One region of the Streptomyces sp. NBC_00385 genome, then DNA from elsewhere that is predicted to be linked to it. Evidence: riboswitches for the same ligand, from Rfam matches in the RefSeq annotation. Region 1 holds a riboswitch; each other region holds the start of a gene.
What was found. A riboswitch is a leader RNA that binds a small molecule or an ion and turns the genes downstream of it on or off. The one in region 1 is predicted to bind cobalamin.
Positions count from the first base shown of each region.

Region 1 (4,779 bases):
TCGGCGCGACGATCACCTTCGCGGGCAACTTCCCCGGCCGTACCCAGACCATGCCGCTGGCCGTGTACCTGGCCCTGCAGAGCGATCCGGAGGCGGCCATCGCCCTCAGCCTGGTCCTGCTCGCCGTGTCCATCGCGGTGCTGGCCGGCCTCCGCGACCGTTGGATGACAGCAGGATGACCACCGAGCCCGCCGCCCCCACCCCGCGCGCCGACACGCCCCAGGAGGGCCTCGACGCCCGCCTCGTCGTCGAGCGCGGCACCTTCCGCCTCGATGTGACGCTGGCCGTCGCACCCGGCGAAGTCGTCGCCCTGCTCGGCCCCAACGGCGCCGGCAAGACCACGGCCCTGCGCGCCCTCGCCGGCCTGACACCACTCACCGACGGCCATCTGCGGCTGGACGGAACGGCATTGGAGCGTACGCCGCCGGAGTCCCGCCCCGTCGGCGTCGTCTTCCAGGACTACCTGCTCTTCCCCCACCTCACCGCCCTGGACAACGTGGCCTTCGGACCACGCTGCCACGGGGCGACCAAGGCCGCGGCCCGTAGTGAGGCCACGAAGTGGCTCGGCCGCCTCGGTCTCGCGGAGCACGTCGACGTCAAGCCACGCAGCCTGTCCGGCGGCCAGGCCCAGCGTGTCGCCCTGGCCCGCGCCCTGGCGACCCGGCCGCGTCTGTTGCTCCTGGACGAGCCGCTGGCGGCGCTGGATGCCCGCACCCGCCTGGAGGTCCGCTCGCAACTCCGGCGGCATCTGGCCGAGTTCGAAGCCGTCGCCGTCCTGGTCACGCACGATCCGCTGGACGCGATGGTCCTGGCGGACCGCCTGGTCGTGGTCGAGGACGGCCGGGTCGTCCAGGAGGGTGCGCCGTCCCACATCGCCCGCCATCCCCGTACGGACTACATCGCCCGTCTGGTCGGCCTGAACCTCTACCGGGGCTCGGCCGACGGCCACACCGTCCGCCTCGACGACGGCCCTCCCGCCACCACCATGGAGGCCCTGTCCGGTCCGGTCTTCGTGGCCTTCCCGCCGAGCGCCGTCACCCTTCACCGTGACCGCCCCGCGGGCTCCAGCGCCCGTAACCTCTGGCAGTGCGAGATCGCGGGCCTGGAGACGCACGGCGACCAGATCCGCGCCGACCTCACCGGAGAGCTGCGTCTCACCGCGGACCTGACCACGGCCTCCGCCGCCGAACTCGACCTGCACCCGGGCGCGGCGGTCTGGGCGACGGTGAAGGCGGCGCAGACCCACGCCTACCCCGTCTGAGACGGACGCGCACCCGCCGAGTCGAGACGGGAACGGGGCCTGGGGCGGCCGAAGTTGCCCAGACGCCGAGCTCTATGCTGCAGCGGGCGGGACAGGCACGGCACATGCGTCGCACCCGTCCACCACAGCCGGGTGAGCCGCTGCGCATCAGGCACCCGACGAACGACCTGGAGGTTGACCGGTGATCACTCTGACCGCAATCGGAGGAGTGGCACTGATCGAACTGGGCATGGCGCTGACTCCGGGACCGAACATGATCCACCTCGCCTCCCGGGCGATCACCCAGGGCCGCAGGGCGGGCCTGGTCAGCCTCAGTGGGACCGCAGTGGGGTTCGTGTGCTATCTGCTGGCCGCGGCGGCGGGCCTGTCCGCGCTGTTCGCCGCCGTGCCGGTGGCGTACACGGTGATCAAGCTTGCCGGGGCCGCCTACCTGGCCTACCTCGCCTGGAGCATGCTCAAGCCGGGCGGCCGCTCACCGTTCGACCCGGCCGGGGATCTGCCTCCGGTCTCCGACGCCCGTCTGTTCTCGATGGGGCTGCTGACCAACCTGCTCAACCCCAAGATCGCGCTTCTGTACGCCGCCCTGCTGCCCCAGTTCCTGGACCCGCGGGGAGGTCCGGCGTGGGCGCAACTCCTCCAGCTCGGTGGGGTGCAGGTCATCGTGGGCATCACCGTGAACGGTCTGATCATGCTGGGCGCAGCCCGCATCTCGGGGTATCTGGCCACCCGGCCCCGCGCCATGACGGCCCAACGGCTCACGTCGGGCGGCCTGCTCGGCGTCTTCGCGTTGCGCACCGCGCTGTCCCGCACCGCGGTCTCCGCCTGAGCCGGGTGAGCGGGCACGATCCGCAGGCTCCCCGTTCCGGAATGTGAACCGCGGTCCCCAGCGGTGCGGCCCACCCTCTAGGCTGGCTGGTGCAGCTGGTTCGCCCTGTCCGCCAGGCAGACGCGTCGTAAGAGGGAACCCGGTGGAAATCCGGGACTGCCCCGCAGCGGTGAGTGGGAACGACCGCCGTCATACGCACTGGATCCGATCGGGTCCGGGAAGCGACGGCCAGTAGGTGTCCGCCTCGGCGGACCTGCCCGCGAGTCCGAAGACCTGCCCGTTGCCCGCACGTGCCCCTTGGCGTGCGGATATCCCGGTGACCTCGTGGGCGGGTCGGCGTACATACCGCACGGAAGCGCGCGCCGACGGCGCACGGGATCCGTCCGGTTCGTCACACCTTCGCGTCCGCGTCCCGGCCCGGGATGTTCAGGAGTCAACTCGCGAAGGAGAGTTCCATGACCACCGAACCCGCAGCCGCGGCGGCACGAGCCACCGTGTACGGCTATCCCCGCCAGGGCCCCGACCGGGAACTGAAGAAGGCGGTCGAGGGCTACTGGAAGGGCCGGGTCACCGCCGACGCCCTCCGGGCAACCGCGGCCGGTCTGCGCCGGGCCAACTGGAGGCGGCTGGCGGATGCCGGCGTCCACGAGGTTCCGACCGGCGACTTCTCGTACTACGACCACGTCCTGGACACCAGCGTCATGGTCGGCGCGGTTCCGCAGCGGCACCGGGCGGCCGTCGGGTCCGACGCGCTCGACGGGTACTTCGCGATGGCCCGCGGCACGCAGGACGTCGCTCCCCTGGAGATGACCAAGTGGTTCGACACCAACTACCACTACCTCGTCCCCGAGCTCGGCCCCGACACCGTCTTCACCACCGACTCCACCAAGCAGGTCACCGAGCTGAAGGAAGCCCTCGCGCTCGGGCACGCAGCCCGGCCGGTGCTCGTCGGCCCGGTCACGTATCTGCTGCTGGCCAAGCCGGCCCCCGGGGTGGCGGCCGGCTTCGAGCCGCTCACACTCCTGGACCGGCTGCTGCCCGTCTACGCCGAGGTGCTCGCCGACCTGCGCGCCGCCGGAGCCGAGTGGGTCCAGCTGGACGAACCGGCCCTGGTCCAGGACAGGACGCCGGGTGAGCTGAACGCCGCCGCCCGCACCTACCGGGAGCTCGGCGGCCTGACCGACCGGCCCAGGCTCCTCGTCGCCTCCTACTTCGACCGGCTCGGCGAAGCACTCCCCGTCCTGGCGAACGCCCCTGTCGAGGGCCTGGCGATGGACTTCACCGGCGCCGCGGCCGCCAATCTCCACGCGCTGGCCTCGGTGGGCGGAATCCCCGGCAAGCGGCTCGTCGCCGGGGTGGTCAACGGCCGCAACATCTGGATCAACGACTACGAGAAGTCCCTGTCCACCCTGGGCACGCTTCTCGGCCTCGCCGACCGGGTCGACGTGTCCGCCTCCTGCTCCCTCCTGCATGTGCCGGTCGACGCCGCGGCGGAGCGGGACATCGACCCCCAGATCCTTCGATGGCTCGCCTTCGCCACCCAGAAGACCGCCGAGATCGTCACGCTGGCCAAGGCGCTGACCCGGGGCACCGCCGCCATCGCCGCGGAGCTCGCCGTCAACCGGGCCGATCTGGCCTCCCGTGCGGACTCCCCGATCACCCGCGACCCTGCCGTGCGGGCCAGGACCGCTGCTGTCACCCGTTCCGACGGCCGCCGTTCCCTGCCGTACGAGGAGCGTGCTGCCGCTCAGCGGGCCCGCCTCGGGCTGCCGTTGCTGCCGACGACCACCATCGGTTCGTTCCCGCAGACCGCCGGGTTGCGCACGGCCCGCGCCGACCTGCGCAAGGGCCGGATCGACGTGGCCGGCTACGAGGAGCGGATCAGGGCCGAGATCGGCGAGGTCATCTCCTTCCAGGAGAAGACCGGCATCGACGTCCTGGTCCACGGTGAGCCCGAACGCAACGACATGGTGCAGTACTTCGCCGAGCAGCTGACCGGGTACCTCGCCACGCGGCACGGCTGGGTCCAGTCCTACGGCACCCGCTACGTCCGGCCGCCGGTCCTCGCGGGCGACATCTCCCGGCCCGGACCGATGACGGTGCGCTGGACCTCGTACGCCCAGTCGCTCACCGACCGCCCGGTCAAGGGCATGCTGACGGGGCCCGTCACCATGCTGGCCTGGTCGTTCGTCCGTGACGACCAGCCGCTCGGCGTCACCGCACGCCAGGTCGCCCTGGCGTTGCGGGACGAGGTCGACGATCTGGAAGCGGGCGGGACCTCGGTCATCCAGGTCGACGAACCCGCTCTGCGCGAGACCCTGCCCCTGCGCGCCGATGACCGCTCCGCCTACCTGGAATGGGCCACCGAGTCGTTCCGCCTCACGACCTGCGGTGTGCGGGCGGAGACCCAGATCCACACCCACATGTGCTACGCGGAGTTCGGCGACATCGTCCAGGCCATCGACGACCTGGACGCCGACGTCATCAGCCTGGAAGCCGCCCGTTCCCACATGCAGGTCGCCCGGGAACTCGCCGCACACGGCTACCCGCGCGAGGCCGGGCCCGGCGTGTACGACATCCACTCCCCCCGTGTGCCCGACGCGGACGAGATCGCCGCCCTGCTCCGCCTGGGGCTGAAGGCGATTCCCGCCGCCCGTCTGTGGGTCAATCCGGACTGCGGTCTGAAGACCCG
Region 1 is NZ_CP107951.1:1,534,384-1,539,162, forward strand. Features, by position in the region: gene modB (molybdate ABC transporter permease subunit) at 1-179, shown strand, start outside; gene OG959_RS06670 (ABC transporter ATP-binding protein) at 176-1,261, shown strand; gene OG959_RS06675 (LysE family translocator) at 1,443-2,087, shown strand; cobalamin riboswitch at 2,167-2,382, shown strand; gene metE (5-methyltetrahydropteroyltriglutamate--homocysteine S-methyltransferase) at 2,543-4,779, shown strand, end outside.

Region 2 (4,779 bases), 1.1 Mb from region 1:
GTCCGCCACGTCGGAGTGGAGGTCGACCTCCTCCACGTGCCAGGTGTTCTTGATCGCGTCCCGGTAGCGCTCGTAGAAGTCCGGGTACCGCATCGGTCGCAGGGTCAGCTCGAAGCCCGGGTCCAGCAGGTTCTTGTCGTTGTTGGAGCTCATTACTGGCAGGCCTCGCAGGACTCGGGGTTTTCCAGGGAGCACGCGATCGCGTCCGCGTCGGGCGCGGGTGCCTGCTCGGGAATGGGTGCCGCGGACGCCGCGCGGGCGATCCGGGTCGCCGGGCGGGAGCGCAGGTAGTACGTCGTCTTCAGCCCCTGCTTCCAGGCGTACGCGTACATCGAGGAGAGCTTGCCGATCGTCGGCGTCTCCAGGAACAGGTTCAGCGACTGGCTCTGGTCGAGGAACGGCGTACGGGCCGCCGCCATGTCGATCAGTCCGCGCTGCGGGATCTCCCACGCGGTGCGGTACAGCGCCCGCACCTCCTCGGGGATCCAGGCGAAGCCCTGCACCGAGCCGCTCGCCTCGCGCAGCGCCTCACGGGTCCGCGCGTCCCACACGCCGAGCTTCTTCAGCTCGTCCACCAGATAGGCGTTGACCTGGAGGAACTCACCGCTGAGCGTCTCGCGCTTGAAGAGGTTGGAGACCTGCGGCTCGATGCACTCGTACACGCCCGCGATCGAGGCGATCGTCGCCGTCGGCGCGATGGCGAGGAGCAGGGAGTTGCGCATCCCGGTCTTCGCGACCCGTGCGCGCAGCGCGTCCCAGCGCTCCGGCCAGTTCAGCTCGGTGTCGTAGTGGTCCGGGTGCAGCACGCCGCGGGCGGCACGCGTCTCGGACCAGGCGGGCAGCGGGCCCGAGCGCTCCGCGAGGTCGCAGGACGCCTCGTACGCCGCGAGCATGATGCGCTCGGAGATCCTCGTCGACAGGGCGCGGGCCTCGGGGGAGTCGAACGGCAGCCGCAGCTGGAAGAAGACGTCCTGGAGACCCATCGCGCCCAGGCCCACCGGCCGCCAGCGGGCGTTGGACCGGCCGGCCTGCTCGGTCGGGTAGAAGTTGATGTCCACGACCCGGTCGAGGAACGTCACGGCGGTACGCACGGTGGCGTCCAGGCGCTCCCAGTCGATGGTGCCGTGGGAGACGAAGGCGCCGAGGTTGACCGAACCCAGGTTGCAGACGGCCGTCTCGCCGTCGTCGGTGACTTCCAGGATCTCGGTGCACAGGTTCGAGGAGTGCACGACCCGGCCCGGCTCGGCCGTCTGGTTCGCAGTCCGGTTGGAGGCGTCCTTGAACGTCATCCAGCCCTGGCCGGTCTGGGCCAGCGTGCGCATCATCCGGCCGTACAGCTCACGGGCCGGCATGGTCTTGCGGGCCAGGCCCTTGGCCTCCGCGGCCCGGTACGCGGCGTCGAACGCGTCGCCCCACAGGTCGACCAGCTCGGGCACGTCGGCCGGGGAGAACAGCGACCAGGTGCCGTCCGTGTCGACCCGGCGCATGAACTCGTCGGGGATCCAGTGCGCCAGGTTGAGGTTGTGCGTGCGCCGCTGGTCCTCGCCCGTGTTGTCGCGCAGCTCCAGGAACTCCTCGATGTCCGCGTGCCACGTCTCCAGGTAGACGGCGGCGGCGCCCTTGCGGCGGCCGCCCTGGTTGACGGCGGCGACGGAGGCGTCGAGCGTCTTCAGGAACGGCACGATGCCGTTGGAGTGCCCGTTGGTGCCGCGGATCAGCGAACCGCGGGCACGGATACGGGAGTACGAGAGGCCGATGCCGCCCGCGTGCTTGGACAGCCGCGCCACCTGGTGGTAGCGGTCGTAGATCGAGTCCAGCTCGTCCAGCGGGGAGTCCAGCAGGTAGCAGGAGGACATCTGCGGGTGCCGGGTACCGGAGTTGAACAGTGTGGGGGAGGAGGGCAGGTAGTCCAGCCGGCTCATCAGCCCGTACAGCGCCGCGACCTCGTCCAGGGCGCGCGCGGAGGTGTCCTCGGCCAGCCCGGCGGCGACGCGCAGCATGAAGTGCTGCGGGGTCTCGATGACCTCACGGGTGTGCGGGTGGCGCAGCAGATAGCGGCTGTGCAGGGTGCGCAGGCCGAAGTAGCCGAAGCGGTCGTCGGAGCCGTCGGCGAGCGACTGCCCGACGAGCGCGTCCAGGGCGGCGGCGTGGAGGGTCACGAACTCGGCGGTGCGGTCCGCGATCAGGCCCTCGCGGTGCCCGACGGCGACCGAGGCGGAGAACGACGTCGCGCCCTGCCCGGCGGCCTCGTCCGCGATGGTGCGGGTGAGGAGGCGGGCGGCGAGCCGGGAGTAGGCGGGGTCCTCGGAGATCAGGCCCGCGGCGGCCTCGGTGGCCAGCGAGCGCAGCTCGGCCTCGTCCGACCGGGCGTTGCGGCCGCGCAGCGCTGCGGCGGCGACGCGTCCGGGGTCGGTGTCGGGCAGATCGGCGGTGAGGTCGGTCAGGGTCCGCAGCAGTGCGGTTCCCGGTCCGTCGCTCGTGGTTCCCGTTGATTCGGCCGCTGAAACCGGATCGGCTGGCGCGATGGTCACGCGGTGCTCTCCCTCGCTCGGCTCGGGGCCTTCGGGGAGCGGAGGGCGGCCGGGCGGAGCGCGGCAGGGCAGCGCTCCGTGCGGCGTCCACCGGCCCATCCACGAGGCCCGGACGTCTGGGCATCCGGATCGGTCGAGCCGGATGCGCTGTCGGCAGGACCTCGGACTACGGGGTGCGCAAAAGCGCACCGATCACACCGTTGCGGGACAGTTCCGGATTCGCACCGGATTTCCCTGCGGCGACAGCAGGCATGAGCATACATGTGGGGGCTGCCCGATGCGGCAGCCCCCACATGTTGTGTCGTGCTCGCTCTCATACCGAAGGGCGCAGCTCCAGACGGAACGTCAGCAGGGTCAGGTCGGCGACGGGGCTCCAGTCCCTGTCGGGGGTGCGGTGGAAGCCGAGTCGCCGGTAGATCCGGTGAGCCCCGTGCATCGCCGGCTGCGTCGACAGGACGATCCCCGAGACCCCCGCGGTGGCCCGTGCACGGTCGACACAGGCCCGTACGAGCGCCTCCCCGGCTCCTGCGCCCCGGGCCTCGCGGGAGACCGCCAGCGTCCGGAATTCCGCCTCGTCCGCCGCTGCGATGTCGGCCCACGGGTTCCCCGGGGGTGCGTAGGTGACCCCGCCCAGAACACGTCCCTGCGCGTCGGCCGCCACCAGCACCTCGGCCTCGGCCGCCCGGCGGGGGACGTCGCGCAGCTGCGTCAGGTACGGATCGCCGTCGCCGAACTCCAGGAGGCCGTCGCCGAGATAGGCCTCGGCGGTGATATCGGCCAGGATGGTGTGCTCGGCGGTCTCGATCGGCCGGATCGTTATGTCCATGGGGGGAGTCTGCCGCACGGGCGGGCCGTGGCCGCAAGCGACTTCCGCGAGACGTGCGAACGGGCCGCCGCGCCTCTCCGGGGAGGGGTGCGACGGCCCGTTCACGCGGCGGGTGGTCAGTGACCGCCCGGAGCACCGGCGGTGGCCGGCGGGAGTTCCGTCTTCACGCCCGGGTCTCCCGCGTCCGCGGTGTAGTCGCCCGGGGAGGTCTCGTCGACCCCGGCGGGCGCCTTCACGGCGTTCAGGACGAAGGTGAGGACGACGACGACCACGACGTTCAGCACGAAGGCCGTCAGACCGATGTAGCCGATCTCGCCGATACCGGGGATCTCCTTGGAGGACCCGCCGAAGTGCTTCTGGGTCGGGCTGGCGACCCCGTAGGCGGCGATCGTGCCGTACAGCATGCCGACCGCCCAGCCCGCGAGCAGCGCCCAGCGGTGGAACCACCGGGTGAACAGCCCGCCGACCAGGGCCGGCATCGTCTGGAGGATCCAGATCCCGCCGAGCAGCTGGAAGTTGATCGCGACCGTCTTGTCCATGGTGAGGACGAAGGCGAGCGCGCCGACCTTCACCAGCAGCGACACCAGCTTGGAGACCTTGGTCTCCTGCGCGGGTGTGGCGTCGGGCTTCAGGAAGTCCTTGTAGATGTTGCGGGTGAACAGGTTCGCCGCGGCGATCGACATGATCGCGGCGGGCACCAGGGCGCCGATACCGATGGCGGCGAAGGCCACGCCCGCGAACCAGTCGGGGAACATGTTCTCGAACAGCTGCGGGATCGCCAGCTGGCCGTTGTCCACCTTGACGCCGGCGGCGATCGCCATGAACCCGAGCAGCGCGAGCAGCCCCAGCATCAGCGAGTACAGCGGCAGGATCGTCGTGTTGCGGCGGATCACGTCACGGCTGCGGCTGGAGAGCGTCGCCGTGATCGAGTGCGGATACATGAAGAGAGCCAGCGCGGAGCCGAGCGCCAGGGTGGCGTAACCCCACTGGCCCGCCTCACCCGGAGCGAGACCGGCGACCGGTTTTCCGGCCGCCTCGTTCTTCGCGGAGAACGCCTCGCCCGCCTTGGCGAAGATGTCGTCGAAGCCACCGAGCTTGATCGGGATGTAGATGATCGCCACGGCGATGACCAGGTAGATCAGCCCGTCCTTGACGAACGCGATCAGCGCGGGGGCGCGGAGCCCGGAGGAGTACGTGTACGCGGCGAGCACCGCGAACGCGATCAGCAGCGGCAGGTCCTTGATGAACCAGTGCGTGTTCTCGCCGCCGCCGACGCCCATCACGTCCAGCACCGCCTGGATGCCGACGAGTTGGAGGGCGATGTACGGCATCGTGGCGAGGATGCCGGTGACGGCGACCGCCAGCGAGAGCCCCTTGGAGCCGAAGCGGCCGCGGACGAAGTCCGAGGTGGTGACGTAGCCG
Region 2 is NZ_CP107951.1:2,636,761-2,641,539, reverse strand. Features, by position in the region: gene OG959_RS11390 (ribonucleotide-diphosphate reductase subunit beta) at 1-153, opposite strand, end outside; gene OG959_RS11385 (ribonucleoside-diphosphate reductase subunit alpha) at 153-2,531, opposite strand; adenosylcobalamin-variant (AdoCbl-variant) riboswitch at 2,679-2,777, opposite strand; gene OG959_RS11380 (GNAT family N-acetyltransferase) at 2,845-3,357, opposite strand; gene mctP (monocarboxylate uptake permease MctP) at 3,474-4,779, opposite strand, start outside.
Region 2: linked by a shared signal. The riboswitch ahead of OG959_RS11385 (ribonucleoside-diphosphate reductase subunit alpha) and the one ahead of metE (5-methyltetrahydropteroyltriglutamate--homocysteine S-methyltransferase) in region 1 are both predicted to bind cobalamin.

Region 3 (4,779 bases), 4.6 Mb from region 1:
CTGGTCCGCACCCACCACCTGGACCGGGCGAACCCGCAGCTGAGCGACCTCGCCGAACAGGGCAGCGTCATCGATGTGTCCGGTCACCCGTCCGTCGAGGACCTCTGCCTGGCGGCGGACGCGCTCATCGCGGACTACTCGTCCCTCATCTTCGACTACGCCAACCTCGACCGCCCGATCGTCATCGACGCCTCCGACTGGAAGGTCTACAACGCGGTCCGCGGTGTCACGTTCGACCTGGTCTCCGGCCGGCCGGGCGACACCCCCGGAACCGTCGCGACCACGGAGGACGAACTCATCGACGCCTTCCGCAGCGGCCGTTGGCGCGACGCGGAGGCCACCGCGCTGCGCGGCGCGTTCCGTGAGCGCTTCTGCCCGTACGACGACGGTCACGCCGCCGAGCGCGTCGTACGCCGCTTCTTCCTCGGCGAGGACCCCGCCCCGGCGATCGTCCCGCCGGCGCGGCGGACCCCGGCGCCCGAGCCGTCCCGGGGCTGACGCGCCGCGGGTGGTCGGGGGGTCAGTCCTTGCGTCCGGTGACGGCCACGGTGACGCCGAGGCCGATCATCGTGACGCCGCCGATTCCGCCGACGAGTGAGAGGCGCCGGGGCGAGCGGGCGAACCAGTCCCGGCCGGTCGCCGCGAGCAGGCCCCACAGGCTGTCCGAGGCCAACGCGATGATGTTGAAGACCAGCCCGAGCACCAGCATCTGCACCGCGATGTGTCCCTGGGCGCGGTCGACGAACTGCGGCAGCACGGCGGCGAAGAACACCATGGTCTTGGGGTTGGCCACACCGACGGCCAACCCGTCCCAGAACGTGCGCAGTCCTCCCTGCGCGGCCTTCTCCTCGCCGGTGAACGCGGCCCGCAGGGAACCTCGTTGCCGCCACGCCTTGACGCCCAGATACACCAGGTAGGCGGCACCGGCCAGTTTCAGCACCGTGAAGACGAGGACGGAACGCTCGACGATCGACCCGACTCCGAGGGCCACGGCGAAGACGAGCAGGAACGCGCCCGTCGTGTTGCCCACGACCGTCGTCAGCGCCGCGCGCCGGCCCTGCGCCAGCGCCCGCCCGATCACGAAAAGCACGCTGGGCCCCGGGATCACGATCAGCAGGAACGACATCGCCGCGAAGGCGAGCAAACGGTCGGTGGACACCATGGGGCTCATGCAAGCACGGCCTCCGGTCGGTCCTCATCCCCTTTTTCCGCGTACGGGCGTGCTGTCGCCGAGGGACGGACGAGGCGGATCAGGGCGACTTCGGCCACACGTAGAGCCTGCCGCTCACCGATACGTCGTCGAATGTCCCACCGTCCATGTGCTCGATCAGGGCCATGGAGACGGCGCCTCGGTCTGTTACGGAGCACACGGCCGCGCCTTCGACGAAACCCCGGGCTTCGCTCTCGCTTCCATCGGAGAGCTGAAGGCCTCCGAAACCGGTCCCGGACGCGGCCTTGCAGGACTCGAAGGTCTTGGGCATGCCGGTCTGCAGGAGTCCCACGCGGGTGTTGGGCAGGGCGCGCAGTTGATAGTCGCCGAAGTCGTCGATGCAGCTTTCGGACGGCCAGTAGAGGAGTTCCGCTCCGCGGGGGTCCTTCACCACGCCGTCGCCGGATTCCACCCGGCTCATGCCGTCGTCGAGGTCGACGATCTGCTGTTCGGAGTGTTCGCAGGAACCCGGCGCGAGGCCCCACATGGTCTCGGTCGCCTCTGCGTACCCGGCCGGCGCCGTGAGGTCGACATCCGAGGTGGCCGAAGGGCTCGCGGACACCGTGTCACTCGAAGTCGCCGTGGGCGACTCGCTCTCCCCCCAGGCTTGGTCCGGGCTCGGCAGTGTGCTCGGTCTGGTTCGCGCGCTGCTGGAGGCCGGGGCGGGTGCCGGGGCAGGAGCCGAGACGGGCTCCGGGTCGTTGCTGAAGATCACCGTCGCCAGGATGCCGGCCAGCGGAATGGCGATCCCGCCGACCCACCATGCCCACCGGGGAGGATCCGTCCGCGGTGGATGAGGCGGAGAAGGAGGAGGGGTAGGGGGCGGGCCCGGTGGCCGGGACGGAGGAGGCGGAGGGAATCCCCCCGGACCTGTTGTCATGCCCGCCCCGCCCTTTCAACCAGACTGATTCTTAAGCCGGTTGTAGTTTAACGATCACTCCTCGAAAGAGCCATGCGCGTTTCGGCGCCTCCGTGGGCGGCCCCGGCAGCGGCCACAGAGGGCCATGCCGTCGGATGCCGGGGCCGCCCACACCGAGGGGCCCCGGGACCCGCCCGGTAGAGTGGGCTGGTCGTCATCATGTCCGTTCAGGGGGAAGCCGGTGCGAATCCGGCGCTGACCCGCAGCCGTGACCGCCCAGCCGGGCGGGAGTCGGAATGCCCTGTCCGTGTCGTGACCGGCTCGTGCCGTCGGGACCCCCCGGTGGCCGGCACCGTCGAGGTATACGGAGCCGGAGCCTGGTGCCTGTGTGTGCCTGTGCCCGGTTCCCCCAGGAGAGGCCCCGCCCGCCATGACCGTACGCCGCAGCGCAGCCGCGCTCGCCGCCACCGCCACCGTGCTCTGTGTGGCCGCAGCCCCGGCCGCAGTCGCCGCGCCGTCCCCCTCCCCCTCGCCGTCCGTGTCTCTGCCCTCGGGGCTGTACGGCACGAAGGACCCGACGTACGACGGGGTGTGGCGGCAGTCGCTGGCCTTCGCCTCGCAGCGGGCCGTGGGTGTTTCGCCCGCCGACGAGGCCGTCGACTGGCTGATCGGCCAGCAGTGCGACAGCGGGGCGTTCCCCGCGTACCGGCCGGACCCGACCGTGCGCTGCGACGCCAAGACCATGGTCGACACCAATGCGACGGCTGCCGCCGTGCAGGCGCTGCACGAGGTCCGCGGGCACGAGGATCTCGTGCAGCACGGGGCCTCCTGGCTGAAGTCCGTGCAGAACAAGGACGGCGGCTGGGGCTACACCGCCGGCAGCCCGAGTGACGCGAACTCCACCTCGATCGTGATCGGCGCCCTCGCCCGGGCCGGCGAGAAGCTCGACGATGTGACGAACAGCGAGGGCAGGACGCCGTACGACGCGCTGCTCACCTTCGCCATTCCCTGCGGCGGCAAGGACGGCGGCGCGTTCGCGTACCAGCCCGACAAGGCCGGCAAGCTCGTCGCCAACGGCGACGCCACCGCGGCCGCCGTGCTCGGATCGCTCGGCAAGGGGCTCGTCGTCGGCAACAACGCCGCGGTGAAGGACCCCACCTGCACCGGGGGTGACACCGTCAAGCCCGAGCAGGCCGCCCAGAACGGCGCCTACTACCTCGCCGGGGCCCTCAAGAAGACCGGCCACCTCGACTCGCCGCCGATGCCCGGCGCCGAGGACAGCGCCCCGCAGCCCGACTTCGGCAACACCGCCGACGCGGTCGTCGCCCTGTCCGCGGCCGGCCACAAGGACAAGGCCGCCGCGTCCGTGAAGTGGCTCGAGAAGAACTCCGCGGACTGGGCGAAGGAGAACGGCCCCGCCGCCTACGCGCAGCTCGTCATGGCCGCCCACGCCACCGGCACCGACGTCCACGACTTCGGCGGCGCCGACCTCGTCGCCCAGCTGAACGCGACGGGTCCCGCGCCCTCCACCGACAAGAAGCCGACGGCGAGCGCCACCGAGGAGGAGAAGAAGGACAGCGGCGACGGGGACGGCATCGGCGGTGTCTGGTGGTTCGTCGGGATCGGACTCGCCGTCGGCGCCGGCGCCGGGTTCCTGATCAGCGGCCGCCGCAAGAACCAGCAGCTGTGAGGAGCCGTCGGGCGGCCTCGGGCCGGAAGAGCGCACGCGCCGGACGGGCCACCGTACTGCTGGTGGTCCTGGGCGCCGTCCTGGCCGTGCTCGGTACGGGCACGGCCCAGGCGGCGGGCTACCGCTACTGGTCGTTCTGGGAGGGCTCCGGCAGCGGGTGGGCGTATGCCACCCAGGGGCCGTCGCTGGTCCGGCCGGACGACGGTTCGGTGCAGGGCTTCCGGTTCGCCGTGAGCGCGGACTCGCAGGACGCGGCCAAGCCGCGCCACGCCCCCGACTTCGCGAAGATCTGCGCGGACACGCCCGCCGAGGACGGCCGCAAGCGGGTCGCTCTCGTCATCGATCCCGGTACGGCCGCCGACGCCCCGGACGGGGAGACTCCCCCCGCTCCGCGGACCGCGTGCGCGCAGGTCCCGGAGGACGCGAGCAGCGCGGAGGCCCTCGCCTCCGTGGCCAAGCCGCTGCGGTACGGCAGCGACGCGCTGCTCTGCGCGATCTCCGGCTATCCGGACTCCGGCTGCGGTGAGCAGGTGTCCCAGGACTCGGGTGGCGGCAGGACCGCCACGGCCGACGCCTCCGCGCCCACGTCGGCCGGTGTCACCACCGGCGGCGACGGTGCGGACGGCGGCGGGCCGTCCGCCGGGGTCCTCGTCGGGGTCGGCGCCGTCCTGCTCGTCGGCATCGCCGCAGTCGCGCAGGCCCGCCGCCGCCGCGGATGACCGGCTCGACGAGCGGTGCGCCTGCGGATACCGCGGGCGCACCGGTGGACCGGGTCCGTGCCTGGCGCGCGCCCGCAGCCACCCGGAGCAACGCACTGCCCGCAGGCGCCTGGTGGCTGTGGGCGCTCGGGCTCGCGACCGCCGCGTCCCGTACCACCAACCCGCTGCTGCTCGGCCTGCTGGTCGGCGTGGCGGGGTACGTCGTGGCCGCGCGCCGCACGGACGCTCCGTGGGCCCGCTCCTACGGGGCGTTCATCAGGATCGGGCTGTTCGTCATCGGTGTACGGCTGCTCTTCTCCGC
Region 3 is NZ_CP107951.1:6,131,829-6,136,607, reverse strand. Features, by position in the region: gene OG959_RS27400 (bifunctional glycosyltransferase/CDP-glycerol:glycerophosphate glycerophosphotransferase) at 1-498, shown strand, start outside; gene OG959_RS27395 (LysE family translocator) at 521-1,162, opposite strand; gene OG959_RS27390 (hypothetical protein) at 1,251-1,772, opposite strand; gene OG959_RS27385 (hypothetical protein) at 1,774-2,007, shown strand; cobalamin riboswitch at 2,264-2,385, shown strand; gene OG959_RS27380 (prenyltransferase/squalene oxidase repeat-containing protein) at 2,500-3,759, shown strand; gene OG959_RS27375 (SCO2322 family protein) at 3,816-4,478, shown strand; gene OG959_RS27370 (energy-coupling factor transporter transmembrane component T) at 4,475-4,779, shown strand, end outside.
Region 3: linked by a shared signal. The riboswitch ahead of OG959_RS27380 (prenyltransferase/squalene oxidase repeat-containing protein) and the one ahead of metE (5-methyltetrahydropteroyltriglutamate--homocysteine S-methyltransferase) in region 1 are both predicted to bind cobalamin.